Regions from separate parts of the Serratia plymuthica genome, predicted to be linked through region 2. Evidence: riboswitches for the same ligand, from Rfam matches in the RefSeq annotation. Region 2 holds a riboswitch; the other holds the start of a gene.
What was found. Region 2 has a riboswitch for thiamine pyrophosphate ahead of thiC (phosphomethylpyrimidine synthase ThiC). Riboswitches for the same ligand answer to the same signal wherever they lie in the genome.
Positions count from the first base shown of each region.

Region 1: it holds a riboswitch for thiamine pyrophosphate, as region 2 does, so the genes downstream of both, thiM (hydroxyethylthiazole kinase) here and thiC (phosphomethylpyrimidine synthase ThiC) in region 2, are expected to answer to the same signal.

Region 1 is NZ_CP068771.1:4,828,789-4,836,701, forward strand. Features, by position in the region: gene JK621_RS22415 (amino acid adenylation domain-containing protein) at 1-1,164, shown strand, start outside; gene JK621_RS22420 (TauD/TfdA family dioxygenase) at 1,161-2,165, shown strand; gene JK621_RS22425 (phenylacetate--CoA ligase family protein) at 2,162-3,442, shown strand; gene JK621_RS22430 (aminotransferase class V-fold PLP-dependent enzyme) at 3,439-4,656, shown strand; gene cysE (serine O-acetyltransferase) at 4,680-5,450, shown strand; TPP riboswitch at 5,774-5,865, shown strand; gene thiM (hydroxyethylthiazole kinase) at 5,902-6,696, shown strand; gene thiD (bifunctional hydroxymethylpyrimidine kinase/phosphomethylpyrimidine kinase) at 6,693-7,493, shown strand; gene JK621_RS22450 (inhibitor of vertebrate lysozyme family protein) at 7,580-7,913, shown strand, end outside.
Region 2 is NZ_CP068771.1:3,214,240-3,222,152, forward strand. Features, by position in the region: gene JK621_RS15005 (DUF1481 domain-containing protein) at 1-312, opposite strand, end outside; gene hupA (nucleoid-associated protein HU-alpha) at 349-621, opposite strand; gene JK621_RS15015 (YjaG family protein) at 811-1,401, opposite strand; gene nfi (deoxyribonuclease V) at 1,450-2,136, opposite strand; gene hemE (uroporphyrinogen decarboxylase) at 2,146-3,210, opposite strand; gene nudC (NAD(+) diphosphatase) at 3,249-4,016, opposite strand; gene rsd (sigma D regulator) at 4,116-4,619, shown strand; TPP riboswitch at 4,659-4,782, shown strand; gene thiC (phosphomethylpyrimidine synthase ThiC) at 4,898-6,841, shown strand; gene thiE (thiamine phosphate synthase) at 6,834-7,472, shown strand; gene JK621_RS15050 (HesA/MoeB/ThiF family protein) at 7,477-7,913, shown strand, end outside.

The DNA of each region.
Region 1 (7,913 bases), 1.6 Mb from region 2:
ACCAGCGGTGGTTGCATCGTCATGTCTCCGCACTCTAAAGCGGAAGAAGCCCAGGAACAAATCGCGTTTATGGAAATAACGCAATTTGATGTTCTGAAGATCACGCCTTCGCATTTAGCCTCGCTGTTTGCTCTGTGTCAGGAACCCGCTCGCGTGATGCCAGAAAAAACGCTGGTGCTGGGCGGGGAAATGCTGAGCTGGGGGATGTGGCGTTTGTTCAATTCCTTCAGCCACGGTTGCAATATTTTCAACCATTATGGCCCGACAGAAACCTGCGTGGGGGTGATTGCTGGTGTTGTCGAAACTGACGTGGATGCGGCACTAGCATCTACCGTTCCGTTGGGGCAGCCATTAGACCATGTGCGTGCTTACATTGTTGATGCGTATGGCCATTTGTTGCCGGATGGCGCGGTTGGTGAATTATATATCGGGGGGGAAAGCGTCAGCACCGGTTATGTGTTCGCGGAAGAGCGGGATGTCGCGCGTTTTATTGCGGATCCCTGGCATGAAGGCTGCGTATACCGCACCGGAGATAAGGTCCGCCGCTTGCCAAACGGACGTCTTGAGTTCTTGGGGCGCATAGATCGACAGTTGAAAATCCGTGGATTTCGGGTGGAGCCTGCCGAGATCGAAGCGATTCTGCGCCGTCATGCAGAAGTACTGGATAGCTGCGTCATTGAACAGGGTGAGTCTGCCAGCGCACATCTGGTGGCTTATGTGGTGTTGCAGGACGGCTCGGTTGGTTTGCAATCGGCGCTGCGCGATTACCTCAGTGCGCAATTGCCGGACTTTATGTTGCCGTCGTACGTCGTTGCGTTGCCTCGTTTCCCGCTCAACCATAACGGGAAAATTGATATTTCACTCCTTCCTCATCCCGAATCGCTATATTCCGGCGATAACAGCCATTACGTGGCTCCGAAAAGTGACACAGAGAAAACTGTTGCCGGAATATTCGAATCGTTGCTTCAGGTCACCTCAGTCGGCCAGCAAGATGATTTTTTTGATATCGGTGGTCATTCACTGGTTGCAACAAGGCTGGTGGCTGCGATCCGTCAGCAGTTCACGATCCCTTTTAACCTGCGCTCTGTCTTTATGGATGCCACTGTCAGTGGACTGAGTGTGCAGATCGATACGGCGCTGGCACAAAAGCAGGAGGCAAAATGATGTTAACCGAAGCGCGATTTGGCGGTCGTCGCCAGGTAGTGAAAGTCTCACGGCATCAAGACGTAACACTGGTGCCGTTGGTGGATGAAACACGGCGGGGAAAAATGGTCATACCTGATCGTAAAGACGTTTCTGCGCACGCTTGGGTACTGGAACACCTGGAGCAGATGACCGAATGGCTGAACGCGCATGGCGCACTGCTGTTACGAGGATTTAACGTAACCGATACCGACGCTTTCCGTCAGGTGGTTGAGGCGACACGGGGCACGTTGCTGAACTACACCCACCGGTCAACGCCACGGAAAAGCATCAGTGCGGGGATTTACAGCTCAACCGAATATCCGGCGGATCAGCATATTCCTCAGCACAACGAGATGTCCTACACGCTGAACTGGCCCACGCGTCTATTTTTCTACTGCGCGGTTAAACCGGGTGAAGAGGGACAAACCCCTTTAGCGGACAGTAAAAGAATGTACCAATGCTTACCGGCAGATCTGATCGAACGCTTTGACCGGCATGGCGTTATGTATGTGCGTAACTATGGCCTAGGGCTTGATTTGAGCTGGCAGGATGTCTTCCAGACGGAGGAAGTCAGCGAAGTTGAGCGCTATTGCACGGAAAACGGCATCCAGTTTGAGTGGTTAAGCGAGGGAAGGCTTCGTACGCGTCAGGTTTGCCAGGCTACGATACGCGATAAACACAGCGGTGAGGGGATCTGGTTTAACCAGGCTCATCTATTTCATGTCAGTAGCCTCCCTCCGGAGACGGAGCAGGAATTACGTCTTGAGTTTTCTGAAATTGATCTGCCGCGTAACACGTTGTTTGGTGACGGTACTCCGATCCCAGCAGCGGATTTGGCCACCATTCGGGCGACCTACCAGCAGGAGGAGTTAGTCTTCGACTGGGAAAAGGGGGACATTCTGATCGTTGATAACGAGGTGATGTCACATGGGCGGCGACCTTTCAAAACTCCACGTTCCATTATGGTGGCAATGACATGATCGATTCAGGCAATTTTGAGGATGTAAAACGCGAGATTGAATATGCGTATCAGCATGCGCGTTTTTTCCGTAACCATATCGATGAATCGGGCATCGTGCCCGATGCCATTGACTCTGTACAGGCGTTTAAGCGCCTGCCCGTCACGCGTAAGATGCATTATCGAAAAAATTATCCGTTTGGCGTATTGGCGGCGGGTTACACCCTGAACTCACCACACGTCATGCGTTTTCAAAGTTCGGGGACGTCGGGCGAGCGGTTGAACAGCGCGATTTTCTCCTTTGATCTGGCGCGTCGGCAGGCTACCAGCCTGAGCGTAAATGAGAAGTTCAATTCGCTCTGGCTGCCCGGAAAAAAGCTCAAGCTGTGCCGTTATGCGCCGCCTAACTGTTCAGATGTCGAGTGCGGTATTGGCTTGAGTACAATGGAGGAACGTACGTTAGCAGATGGCACATTGGTCCTGCCGGTGGCGCATGATCTGTTGGCAACCCCTCTGCGGATGATCAATCAAGCACTGGATGAAATCGTGCTTTACAATCCGGATATTCTGGTGGTGGACCCCACGCATCTGGCATTTTTGACGCGTCAGGCCACGAAGCTGGGTAGAACTATTAGCAGCAGTAACAAATTGCACATCATCTGCGGTTACACGCAGTTGACCCACGTGGCGCGGCGGCAAATCACGCAGTTCTTCGGTGACGATGTGCCGGTGGGCAACATGCTGGGCATGTCAGAGTTGGGTTATCTGGGCTTTGAATGCCACCACGGGAGTCTGCATCTTAACAATCAGGATTATTTCGTTGAGCTGCTGGCAAATGGGGAGGACGTGCAGGAGAACCAGCCTGGAGAATTGATCATTTCAACTATCGATGATGGACTCATCCCGCGTATTCGCTATGCTACTGGCGATCTTTATCGCTTCGTCGCAGGTTCCTGTACCTGCGGTAGTACCTTACCCCGCGTGGTGATCGAGGGGCGAGTAACGCAGAATCTGCAGGTGGGGAATAGGAGTATTTCGCCGACTGATTTGGATGTTGCTGTGGGCGATGCTCCGGGGATCGACCTCTACAAAATGGAGCAAAACCAGGCAGGGAAACTTACCTTCCGCTTTATCGCTAATGAGCAGTTTAATGCGTTAACCCTGGCTCGAATAAAGGATGTCGTCGGTACGTTGATTGGCCACGATGATATTGAATATCTATCGGTAGATTATATCCCCTGTGAGCGTAGTGGGAAATTCCAGTCCTGTGTTTCTCAGTTTCATGAGGTAAAGCCATGAGCCATTCCCCGGTCTGTAAATCTGATTTCCCAGCCCTGCAGCAAGAGATTGACGGTAATAGTATTATTTATCTAGATAATGCCGCCACTACTCTAAAGCCTCGCGCGGTTATTAAGGCGGTCAGTGATTTTTATACCTTTAATGGAGCTAATATACATCGCGGTAAGCATCGACTTTCCGATGAAGCATCGAATGATTATGAACATGCAAGGTTGGATGTTTCTAACTATATTGGCGCGCAAGCCAATGAATTGGTCTTTACCGGAAATACTACGCATTCTCTGAATATCGTTGCGCATGGGCTGCAGCTAAGCAAGCAAGATATTGTCCTGGTCAATGCGGATGCCCACCATTCAAATATTCTTCCCTGGCGGCAAACAGCGGATGTGCGCTTTATTCGCACTACTGCGGAAGGGCGGCTCGATCTGGACCATTTTCGTGAGTTATTGCTGCTAAAACCAAGCGTTGTGGCATTAACTCACTGTTCAAACGTCACGGGGGTTGTGCATCCTGTCGGGCTGATGGTGGGGTTAATCAGGGCGTCCTCTAACGCTGTTATCGTCCTGGACGCAGCTCAGTCATTGCCGCATGAGCGCATTGATTTTCACCAGCTTGATGTCGACTTTGCGGCATTTTCCGCCCATAAAATGTATGGTCCAACAGGAGTAGGTCTTCTATATGGGAAATATGCCTTGCTGGAAAAATTGAAACCGTTGCAATACGGCGGTGGAACTGTCGATTGGGTTGATGCGAAAAAGCAGATAAATAGACGCGCACCATACCATCTTGAAGCCGGTACACCCGCTATCGCTTCTGTATTAGGCACTGGAGCCGCTGTGCGTTACTTGTTGCAGTGTGATGAAAGCCTGAGAAGTGCTCATGACAGGGCATTGTCAGAGGCGATGTTGAAATCTATTGCAGAACGCCCATTCCTGTCGTTACTTGGACCGCGCGATGCAAAGGACCGGCATGCGATATTTTCCGTGAAGTTTGACAGCAGTATCCCCGTAGGGGAGTTGACTCGTTTGCTGAGTGATTCATGGGGTATCATGTGTCGCAGTGGCTATCTTTGCGCGCAACCCTTTGTAACTGAAAAAGCACAGGGTGAAGTTATTCGTATTTCTGCCGGTGTTTACAATGAACTGTCAGAAATAGAAACGCTTTTTTCTGCTATTGATGAGCTGGCGTCCTGCGTGGGTTTGGCTACAATTTAATTTACTTTAAGGTGAGCATATACATGCGTTTTTTTAAAAATGATGAATATCTTGAAGTAGGTGAATCTACCTATATGTTTAATATGCTGAAGCAAGAGGCTCATCAGGCTCTTGTAAAAAATCCACTTATCAACCAGGTTTTGTATAAGTCTATTCTTGTACACTCGGATTTTAATGCGTCTCTTGCGTGGTGCGTAGTAGATAAACTGAATAAGGATGAAGATCGGTTTAGAGACTGGTATTTAATTGTCATTGAAATTTATAATAATAACCCCGAAATTATTAATCAGGCACTGTCTGATCTACATGCTTTCAGAGAAAGAGATCCTGCTTGCTACGGATACCTGCAGATAATGCTTTTTTTTAAGGGGTTTATCGCCTTGCAATGCTATCGCGTAGCTCATGAGTTATATTTCCAGGGAAAAAAAGAAACAGCGCTTTTTATTCAGAGTCGAATTTCTGAAGTTTTATCAATTGATATCCATCCTGCGGCAAAAATTGGCTCGGGTATTATGTTTGACCACGCGCATTGTCTTGTTATTGGTGAGACGGCTGTTATTGGAAATAATGTTTCACTATTTCACAGTATAACATTGGGTGGTACGGGAAAAGAACAGGGGGATCGTCATCCTAAAATTGGTGATAACGTTACCATTGGTGCTGGCGCCAAAATATTGGGTAACATTAATATTGGGGATAATGCCAAGGTAGCTGCGGGATCAGTTGTTCTAGAATGCGTACTTGAGGGTAAAACCGTCGCAGGTGTTCCTGCTCGTATTGTAGATGGGCAATAAAGTTTATGGCGGCCAATAGCTAACAGAGTCATCTATGTACCAAGATTGCGAGCAAGGGTAATTACAAACGTTAGTGCCGATAAGGCCGCTCGATGGACGGCCTTATTAGCAATTTTTTTGCTTTATTTTGTTGCATAGTTATCAGAAAAGTATTTAGTACTATATTTTTTCATCCGGAACCGTATAGGCTAATAGAATGATTCTACGGGATAAAGGGTGCGCAGGAACGGCTTCTCGGTAGGGTCTTGTTTGCATGGCATCTCCTTTTTATTTTTTTGACACTATAGCGCAATTGACCTCGCCGGCGGCAACCCCAATAATGGCCTCCTGACTCGGGGTGCCCCAAGGGGCTGAGATTTTACCCGTATTACCTGATCTGGATTATGCCAGCGTAGGGAAGTCTCGGTGCCCCAACCGGTACCCGCCTTCTTGAACGCCGGTTGGGAGGAATATGTTCGCTCGACCTGATGCTTTACCCGGCGCCCGCGCCGCGGCCTGTCTGACCCAATTCAAACAACAGCCCCCGCTGATTCACTGCCTGACCAACGAAGTGGTGCAGGAGCTGACGGCTAACGTATTGCTGGCGCTTGGCGCTTCTCCGGCGATGGTGGTGGAACCGACCGAAGCGGCGCAGTTCAGCCAACTGGCGGGTGCCCTGTTAATCAACATCGGCACTCTCAATGCCTCGCGCGCCGAATCCATGCTGGCGGCGGTAGAAGCCGCCAATGTGGCGGGAACGCCCTGGACGCTGGATCCGGTGGCGGTAGGCGGGTTGGCGTATCGCACCGCCTTTGCCCGGCGTTTGCTGGGCGAGAAGCCGGCGGCGATCCGTGGCAACGCGTCTGAAATTATGGCGCTGAGCGGCCGGCAGAGCGCCGGGCGCGGCGTAGACAGCACCGACGACTCGCTGGCGGCTTTGCCGGCGGCACGGGAACTGGCGCAGCTCAGCGGCGCGGTGGTGGCGGTCACCGGCGTGGTGGATTACATCACCGATGGCCGGCGCGACTGGGCGGTCGCCGGTGGCGATGCGCTGATGACGCGGGTGGTGGGCACCGGCTGCGCGCTTTCGGCGGTGGTGGCGGCATTTTGCAGCCTGCCGGGCGATCGGCTGGACAACGTCGCGACCGCTTGCCGGGTGATGTCGCTTTGCGGCGAACGGGCCACGCACCGGGCTGCCGGGCCGGGCAGCTTTACCCCGGCGTTCCTCGACGCCCTGTATCAACTGCGTGCGGAGGAGCTGCAATGAAACGGATTAACGCTTTGACCATCGCCGGCACCGATCCGAGCGGCGGCGCCGGCATCCAGGCCGATCTGAAAGCCTTTTCTGCCCTGGGGGCTTACGGCACTTCCGTGATCACCGCGCTGGTGGCGCAAAATACCCGTGGCGTGCAGTCGGTATATAACATCGATCCGGCGTTTGTCGCCGCCCAGTTGGATTCGGTATTCAGCGACGTGCGCATCGACAGCGCCAAGATCGGCATGCTGGCCAACGCAGATATCGTGCAGGCGGTGGCCGAACGCCTGCGCCACTACCGGCCGCCGTTCGTGGTGCTGGATACGGTGATGCTGGCGAAAAGCGGCGATCCCTTGCTGGCGCCGGAGGCGGTAGAGTCTATCCGCCGCGAACTGTTGCCGCAGGTGTCGATCATCACGCCGAACCTGCCGGAGGCTGCGGCCCTGTTGGCGTGCGCTCCGGCGGAAAATGAGCAGCAGATGCGCGAACAGGGCCGGGCGTTGCTGGCCATGGGTTGCCAGGCGGTGCTGATGAAGGGCGGCCACCTCAGCGAAAACGAAAGCCCGGACTGGTTGTTCAGCGCCGAGCAGGAACTGCGCTTCAGCGCACCGCGCGTAGCGACTCGTCATACGCACGGCACCGGCTGCACGCTCTCCGCCGCATTGGCTGCGTTGCGCCCGCGCTATGAAGACTGGGCCGGCACGGTCGCCGCCGCCAAGGACTATCTGCAAAAGGCCTTGCAGCAGGCGGATACGTTGGAAGTAGGGCACGGCATCGGGCCGGTGCATCATTTTCACGCGTGGTGGTGATTCAACTTTTTGCCGTCGTTGTGGTCAGACTGGATCCATGCCCGGCGTTCGCCGGGTACGAGCGGGTTTAACCAAGGGAGAAGGCCATGACAGGACAAAACGCACTTCGCAGCGCCATCTTTGGCGCGTTACTCAGCCTCAGTGCGGGCAGCGTTGCCCAGCAGATTGTTACCACCTCGGACGTGATCCAGCAGCCGGGTTATCAAACCGGCTGGCAGAACATGGTGAAGGGGCAGGCTCGCCTGCCGGGCTGGGCGCGCAAAGGGGTGGGCACGTCCACTCCGGCGCAAAGCCTGAGCTGGAAGGGGCAGAACTACCTGGTGGGCAATCTGTGCAAGCCGCACGACTGCGCCAACAACTTTTTGATCGTGGCGTTTAAAGAAGACAAATCCCAGGCCTGGGCCGTGCGTGTTGAGGTCC
Region 2 (7,913 bases):
ATCGGCAAAGCGTAATTGAATAGAGTCTTGATCGCGATCGGCATCAGTGCGCTTAATCTGGCGCAGTTCACCGTTCTGGTATTCGTACAGGGTAGTGACCGTGCCTGGCCCGCGATAGGGGCTGTAGACACTCATCAGCACCTGAGGACGTTGCTGGTCGTCGTCTTTACGCCACAGACGCATAACGCCCTGATCGGCCACGTAGCCGCTGGCGGTAAAGGTGGGGGGATCAGAATGACTGCTGCAGGCGCTCAGGCCACCGGCAATGCCAATGGCCAGCAGCGCCTGTCGGACAAACAAAAGGGGCGCCATCGCCCCCCTGTTTAATCTTTTCACCAACACGCAGTATTACTTAACCGCGTCTTTCAGTGCTTTACCAGAAACGAACGCAGGCACGTTGGCAGCTGCGATTTTGATTTCTTTACCAGTCTGTGGGTTGCGGCCGGTGCGCTCGTTACGATGGTTCACTTTGAAAGTACCGAAACCAACCAATTGTACTGCATCACCTTCTTTCAGAGACTCAGTAATAGCAGCCAGGGTGGATTCCAGAGCCAGTTTAGCTTGTGCTTTGGAAAGGTCAGCCTTGTCCGCGATTACATCAATCAGTTGAGTCTTGTTCATAAGTTATCCTTACAGTGTGTTTATCGTTTGCAAAGCATCGAGTGCGACGGATATGCCGATTGACAGCACCCTCCTGCATACACGCACCGATAGCCACTTTTTTTACGCCCCCCAAATGTAGACCAGACAGGGTGCGGATGTGAAGCCTTAAGGCATGACAAATCAGGCGTTAAATCACGTTTTCTTGCCTTATTGCGTTAAATTTATCCCGATATTACTTACCGCAGCCTCGCGGAGGTCAGAACGCAACCCTTTGATCAGCTCTAAATCACGCTCTTCACAGTCAGCCAACAGGCGGAAAATCTCCCATTGAATGTCCCATTCTTCCTCTACCGCAGGCAAAACCTTCAACTCATCGTCGGTCATTTCTTTACCGGCCTGAGTCATTTCCAGCATCGCCACGGTGCGAATCGACGTTTCGCTAATGGCAATGGCGTGCTCCAGCGTCTCCCCGCTGAGCCGCGAATGGATCAGTTCCCCTAATGCGATACAGGCGTCAATCGCCGGGTAAACGCCGTAAAGATCGTAATCTTCTGCCGAGGGAATCGCCTCTTCCAACTTCTCCAGCTGGCTGTCAAAGTTGACCTTGGCATCCTTCACCACCAGGGTTTCCCACACCAAATCCAGAATGCGGCGGTAAATGGCCGGATCGCCGAACTCGGTCTGCAGGCAGAACATCTGGTAATTCGGATACATACGCTCGCACAAACTGGCCATAAAGGTCAAATGTTGCCAGCTTTCAAGCTTTTCCAGACGTAAATGAATCGGGTTACGTAGCATTATTCACTCTCTTACGCGTTATCTGCGCCGCAGTGTACCCGAAATCGGTCATTGCGGCACCTCTGGATGCTGTTGCAGCCAGCGCTGGAAGGCCGGCCGGCGCGAGGCGATGGCATCGGCCCAGCGCGTGGGTTCAGGTAAACGGTAGCCCGCCATGCAGCGCTGTACCCAGGCCAGTGCGCTGTCGGCGCTTACACGGTGGCCGGTGGCGATAAACAATGGGTTGCAGCGCACCTTGCTGCGCCACACCCAGCCAAGCTGTTCGCCTTTATCCTCCAGCGGCGCCAGCGCACCGGCGGCGACATCCAGAGGCGCGAATTTACCGCACAGGCGCTTCTTCGCCACGCCGATGGTCGGCACATTGACCAACAACCCAAAGTGGCTGGCGACGCCCAGGCGGCGCGGATGCGAAATGCCATGACCGTCGACAAAAACCAGGTCCGGCTTCTGTTGCAATTGCTCCCACGCAGCAAGCAACGCGGGATATTCACGGAATGAAAGAAAACCCGGAATATAGGGCATGGTAGTAGCCACACGGGCAATCTGGTATTCAACCAGTTCCAGCGACGGATACCGCAGGATGGCGATGGCAGCTCGCGTCACCGCCCCTTCCTGCTCGAAACCCACGTCAGCGCCGGCGATAAAAGCCGGCGTATCGACCAGAAAGTCATCGTGGCGAATGACTTCAGACGCACGTTGCAACTGCTCTGCGCGCAGAGCTTGGGTATCTACCACATTCCGTCCTTAGCGATGGTATTTCGCCGATTGAGCGTGAACGGCCTCTACAAAGACGCCCGCGTTTTCTGGCGGTACGTCCAGATGAATGCCGTGGCCCAGGTTGAACACGTGGCCTTCGCCGTGGCCGAAACCGGCCAGAATGGTTTCCACTTCTTGGCCGATGCGTTCAGGCGATGCGTACAGCATGGACGGATCCATATTCCCCTGCAGCGCCACTTTGTCGCCTACGCGACGGCGCGCATCCGCAATATCGGTAGTCCAGTCCAGGCCCAGCGCATCACAACCGGTCGCCGCCATCGCTTCCAGCCACTGGCCGCCGCCTTTGGTGAATAACGTGACCGGTACGCGGCGGCCGTCGTTTTCACGCAGCAGCCCGTCGACAATCTTGTGCATGTAGTGCAGCGAGAATTCGCGATAGTCGCGTCCGGTCAGCACACCGCCCCAGGTATCGAATATCATCACCGACTGCGCGCCGGCTTTAATCTGGGCGTTAAGATACAAAATGACGCTGTCCGCCAGCTTATCCAGCAGCAAATGCAACGTGGCCGGTTCGGCGTACATCATTTTTTTCAGCTTGGTAAAGGCCTTGCTGCTGCCTCCTTCCACCATGTAGGTCGCCAGCGTCCACGGGCTGCCGGAGAAGCCAATCAGCGGCACTTCGCCTTTCAGTTCGCGACGAATGGTGCGTACCGCGTTCATCACATAGCCCAGTTCCACTTCCGGATCGAACACCGGCAGTTTGTCCACGTCGGCACGGCTGGTGATCGGCGAAGAGAAGCGTGGGCCTTCACCGGCTTCGAAATACAGGCCCAGCCCCATAGCATCGGGAATGGTGAGGATATCGGAGAACAGGATAGCGGCATCCAGCGCATAGCGGCGCAGCGGTTGCAGCGTAACCTCACAGGCCAACTCCGCATTCTTGCACAGCGACATGAAATCGCCGGCTTGAGCGCGGGTAGCCTTGTACTCCGGCAAATAACGACCGGCCTGACGCATCATCCATACTGGGGTCACATCCACCGGCATACGTTGCAGCGCGCGCAGGTAACGATCGTTCTTCAACTCATTCATATAGGGCTCCCTTATTCATCTGCCGTTATTGTAGCGATTTATTGCTCACGGCATAAGGCTACGGTGTCCTCTATCAGGCGGCGCGCCACTGTGCCGGGCGGCGGCAACAGCGGCAACTGGTCATAACGGTACCAGCCGGCGTTCAGCAGCTCTTTCGGATCGTGACGAATCTCACCGCGGTGGTAATCGGCCATAAAGGCCATCATCAGCGAATGCGGGAACGGCCAGGGTTGAGAAGTCACATAGCGCAGGTTTTTGATTTCAATATTACTTTCTTCCATCACCTCGCGCGCGGCCGCCTGCTCCAGCGTTTCACCGACCTCGACAAAACCGGCCAATACGGTATGAATGCCGCCGCGATGACGCACATGCTGCGCCAGCAGGATCTCATCGTCGCGCCGAATAGCGACGATCACGCAGGGTGCAATTTGCGGGTAGTAACGCTCCCGACAGTGACCGCACAGACAGGCGCTCTCGGTACGGCTGAGGTGCATCTCATGGCCGCAATAACCGCAGAAGCGATGAGAGCGGTAAAAGTCGGCCAGTTGCACGCCGCGCCCGGCAAGCTGAAACAACCCGCGATCGAGCTCGAGCAGTTGGCGCACCGAGCCCATATCCTGCGGCATCGCCTGACGCACCAGCCACACCGGCAGCCCTTCCCACTCACCAATGGTGCGCGCCATTCGCCCCTGCAGGGAAAACGACGCCGCCGAACCGAACGGCAATTCACCGTGCGGTAACCAAATTTTGCTTTCATGGCTGACGATCCACCAGCCATTTTCATTACCCGTTAATGCAAGTTCCATATCGTTGTTGCACAACCTCAGCTTCACTGGCACTCTACAAATCGGCCTTGTTACATTTTAATAACTTACTGTTACTTTTTATTACTTACGGAGTCAAACATGCTCAACCGTTTGGAAAGCCTGACTCAGCGCGTTGGTGGTAGTAATGAATTAGTTGATCAATGGCTTCAGGCGCGCAAGCAGTTGCTCGTCGCCTATTGCACCCTCGTGGGCATCAAACCGAACAAAGAAAAGCATACGCCGCTGAATGAAAAAGCGCTGGAGAACTTTTGCCATAATTTGGTGGATTACCTCTCTGCCGGGCATTTTCATATCTATGACAGAATTATCAAACAAGTGGAAGCCGCACCCAGTCCGAAAATGGCGCTATCGGTGAACATCTATCCCAAACTTTGGGTCAATACCGAGCAGATCATGGCTTTCCACGATCGCTATACCGAAGTGGATATCGATCAGGACGTGTGCATGGAATTCCACCAGGCGCTGTCGGATATCGGTGAAACGCTTGCGGCGCGTTTCGCTCTGGAAGATAAGCTGATCCAACTGGCGACGGAAGCCTCGCAGCAACCTCTGCCGGATAAAGCACTGGATCAGACGCGTTAGAATTTTGTAGTTTTTTTTATTATCCCTCCTATACTGGAGGGCATCTTGTCGGAGTGCCTAGCGCTGATTTGCTCATCAAATTGGCCAGGCTGAGACCGTTAATTCGGGATCCGCGGAACCTGATCGGGTTAATACCCGCGAAGGGAACAAGAGTAATCTATCGCCACAGGCAGGGCTTCCCGATCGGGGATACCTCCGCCTTCCCGGCCAGCATCATTACTCCCTCCGAGCTCCAGACAAGCAATTTTCCCAACTCATCACACTGGTAGGAATTTGCTATGTCTAACGTTAAAAAACCGCGCGCCCGTAAAGAACAGCGCGAAGAAGCCCAGCAATTCATCGACACTTTGCAGGGCGTATCCTTTCCCAATTCACGCCGCATCTATCTGCAAGGCTCGCGCAGCGATGTCCGGGTTCCGATGCGTGAAATCCAGCTCAGCCCGACGCTGATTGGCGGTGACAAAGACAACCCGCAATACGAGCAGAACGAAGCTATCCCGGTATATGACACCGCCGGCCCGTACGGCGATCCGCAATCCGAGCTCGATGTGCATCGCGGCCTGGCGAAACTGCGCGCCGGCTGGATCGAAGAACGTGGCGATACCGAAGCTCTCAACGGCGTCAGTTCCGGGTTCACTCAGCAGCGCCTGGCGGACGAAGGGTTGGATCATCTGCGCTTCGAACATCTGCCGCAGCCGCGCAAGGCGCAAGCGGGCAAATGCGTCACCCAGTTGCACTACGCTCGCGCCGGCGTCGTCACCCCGGAAATGGAGTTCATCGCCATCCGCGAAAACATGGGCCGTGAACGTATCCGCGGTGAAGTGCTGCGCCACCAGCATCCCGGCCAAAGCTGGGGCGCCAACCTGCCGCAAAACATCACGCCGGAATTCGTTCGCCAGGAAGTGGCCGCCGGTCGTGCCATCATCCCCGCCAATATCAACCATCCGGAAGCCGAACCGATGATCATCGGCCGTAACTTCCTGGTGAAGGTCAACGCCAATATCGGCAATTCCGCAGTGACTTCGTCAATCGAAGAAGAAGTGGAGAAGCTGGTGTGGTCCACCCGCTGGGGCGCAGACACCGTGATGGATTTGTCCACCGGCCGCTACATCCACGAAACCCGTGAGTGGATCCTGCGCAATAGTCCGGTGCCGATCGGCACGGTGCCTATCTACCAGGCGCTGGAAAAAGTGAACGGCGTGGCGGAAAACCTGACCTGGGAAATGTTCCGCGATACGCTGCTGGAGCAGGCCGAACAAGGCGTCGACTACTTCACCATCCATGCCGGCGTGCTGCTGCGCTATGTGCCGATGACCGCCAAACGCCTGACCGGCATCGTCTCCCGTGGCGGTTCGATCATGGCCAAATGGTGTCTGTCGCATCATCAGGAAAACTTCCTGTATCAACACTTCCGCGAAATTTGTGAAATCTGCGCCGCCTATGACGTATCGCTGTCGCTGGGTGACGGCCTGCGTCCCGGCTCGATTCAGGACGCCAACGACGAAGCGCAGTTCGCCGAGCTGCATACGCTGGGCGAACTGACAAAAATTGCCTGGGAATATGACGTGCAGGTGATGATCGAGGGCCCTGGCCACGTGCCGATGCAGATGATCCGCCGCAACATGACCGAAGAGCTGGAACACTGCCACGAAGCGCCGTTCTACACCTTGGGCCCGTTGACTACCGATATCGCACCGGGTTATGACCACTTCACCTCCGGCATAGGGGCCGCGATGATCGGCTGGTTCGGCTGCGCCATGCTGTGCTACGTCACGCCGAAGGAACACCTCGGCCTGCCGAATAAAGAGGACGTCAAACAGGGCCTGATCACCTACAAAATTGCCGCCCACGCCGCCGACCTGGCCAAAGGGCATCCGGGTGCGCAAATCCGTGATAACGCCATGTCCAAAGCCCGCTTCGAATTCCGCTGGGAAGATCAGTTCAATCTGGCGCTCGATCCCGCCACTGCCCGAGCCTATCACGATGAAACCCTGCCGCAGGAATCCGGCAAGATCGCCCACTTCTGCTCGATGTGCGGACCGAAGTTCTGCTCGATGAAGATCTCGCAAGAGGTGCGCGACTACGCCGCCGCCCAGGAGGCCGCCAAGCCGATAGAGGTGCAGCTGACCGGCATGGAGAAAATGTCCGCCGAGTTCCGCGCCCGCGGCAGCGAGCTGTATCACAGCGCCGGCAATCTGCAGGAGGAGACGAGCAATGACTGATATCATGACGCCCTTCCCGGCGACGCCCCACAAACTGGGACTCTACCCGGTCGTAGACAGCGTTGAATGGATTGCCCGCCTGCTGGAAGCGGGCGTGACCACGATCCAACTGCGCATCAAGGATTTGCCGGATGAGCAAGTCGAGGACGATATCGCCGCCGCCATAGCCCTCGGCAAGCATTATCACGCCCGGCTATTCATCAACGACTACTGGCAACTGGCGATTAAACACGGCGCCTATGGCGTGCACCTCGGCCAGGAAGATTTGGATACCACCGATCTGGCGGCGATCCATCGGGCAGGATTACGGCTTGGCGTTTCCACCCATGACGATGCCGAATTAGCCCGGGCAATCGCAGTCAAACCCTCTTATATCGCGCTGGGACACATTTTCCCAACCCAAACCAAAGAGATGCCTTCCGAACCCCAAGGTCTGGCTGAGCTGAAACGCCATGTCGCCGGGCTGGCGGACTACCCGACGGTGGCGATCGGCGGGATCGGGATCGATCGCGTGGCGTCGGTGCTGGATTGCGGCGTCGGCAGCGTGGCGGTGGTTAGCGCCATCACCAAGGCCCCGGACTGGCGTGCGGCCACCGCGCAGCTTTTGCAACTGATCGAAGGCAAGGAGTGACTCGATGCTTAACGATCAAGAATTTCTGCGCTACAGCCGCCAGCTGCTGCTGGAGGACGTAGGTCCGCAAGGCCAGGAAAAGCTGAAACAGGCATCGGTTTTGCTGGTCGGCCTCGGGGGATTAGGATCCCCCGCCGCGCTCTACCTGGCCGCTGCCGGCGTCGGCACGCTGCTGTTGGCAGATGACGATAGGCTGCACATCACCAATCTGCAGCGCCAGATCCTCTACCGCAGCGGCGACGTTTCCAAAAGCAAAGCCGCTCTGGCGCAGCGTCAGTTGCAAGCGCTGAACCCGCAGGTGGAATCCATCGCGCTGGAACAGCGTTTACAAGGGGAAAGCTTGCAGGACGCCGTGGAGCGCGCCGATCTGATCCTGGATTGCAGCGATAACATGACAACCCGCCATGCCGTGAACGCCGCCTGTATCGCCGCCGGCAAACC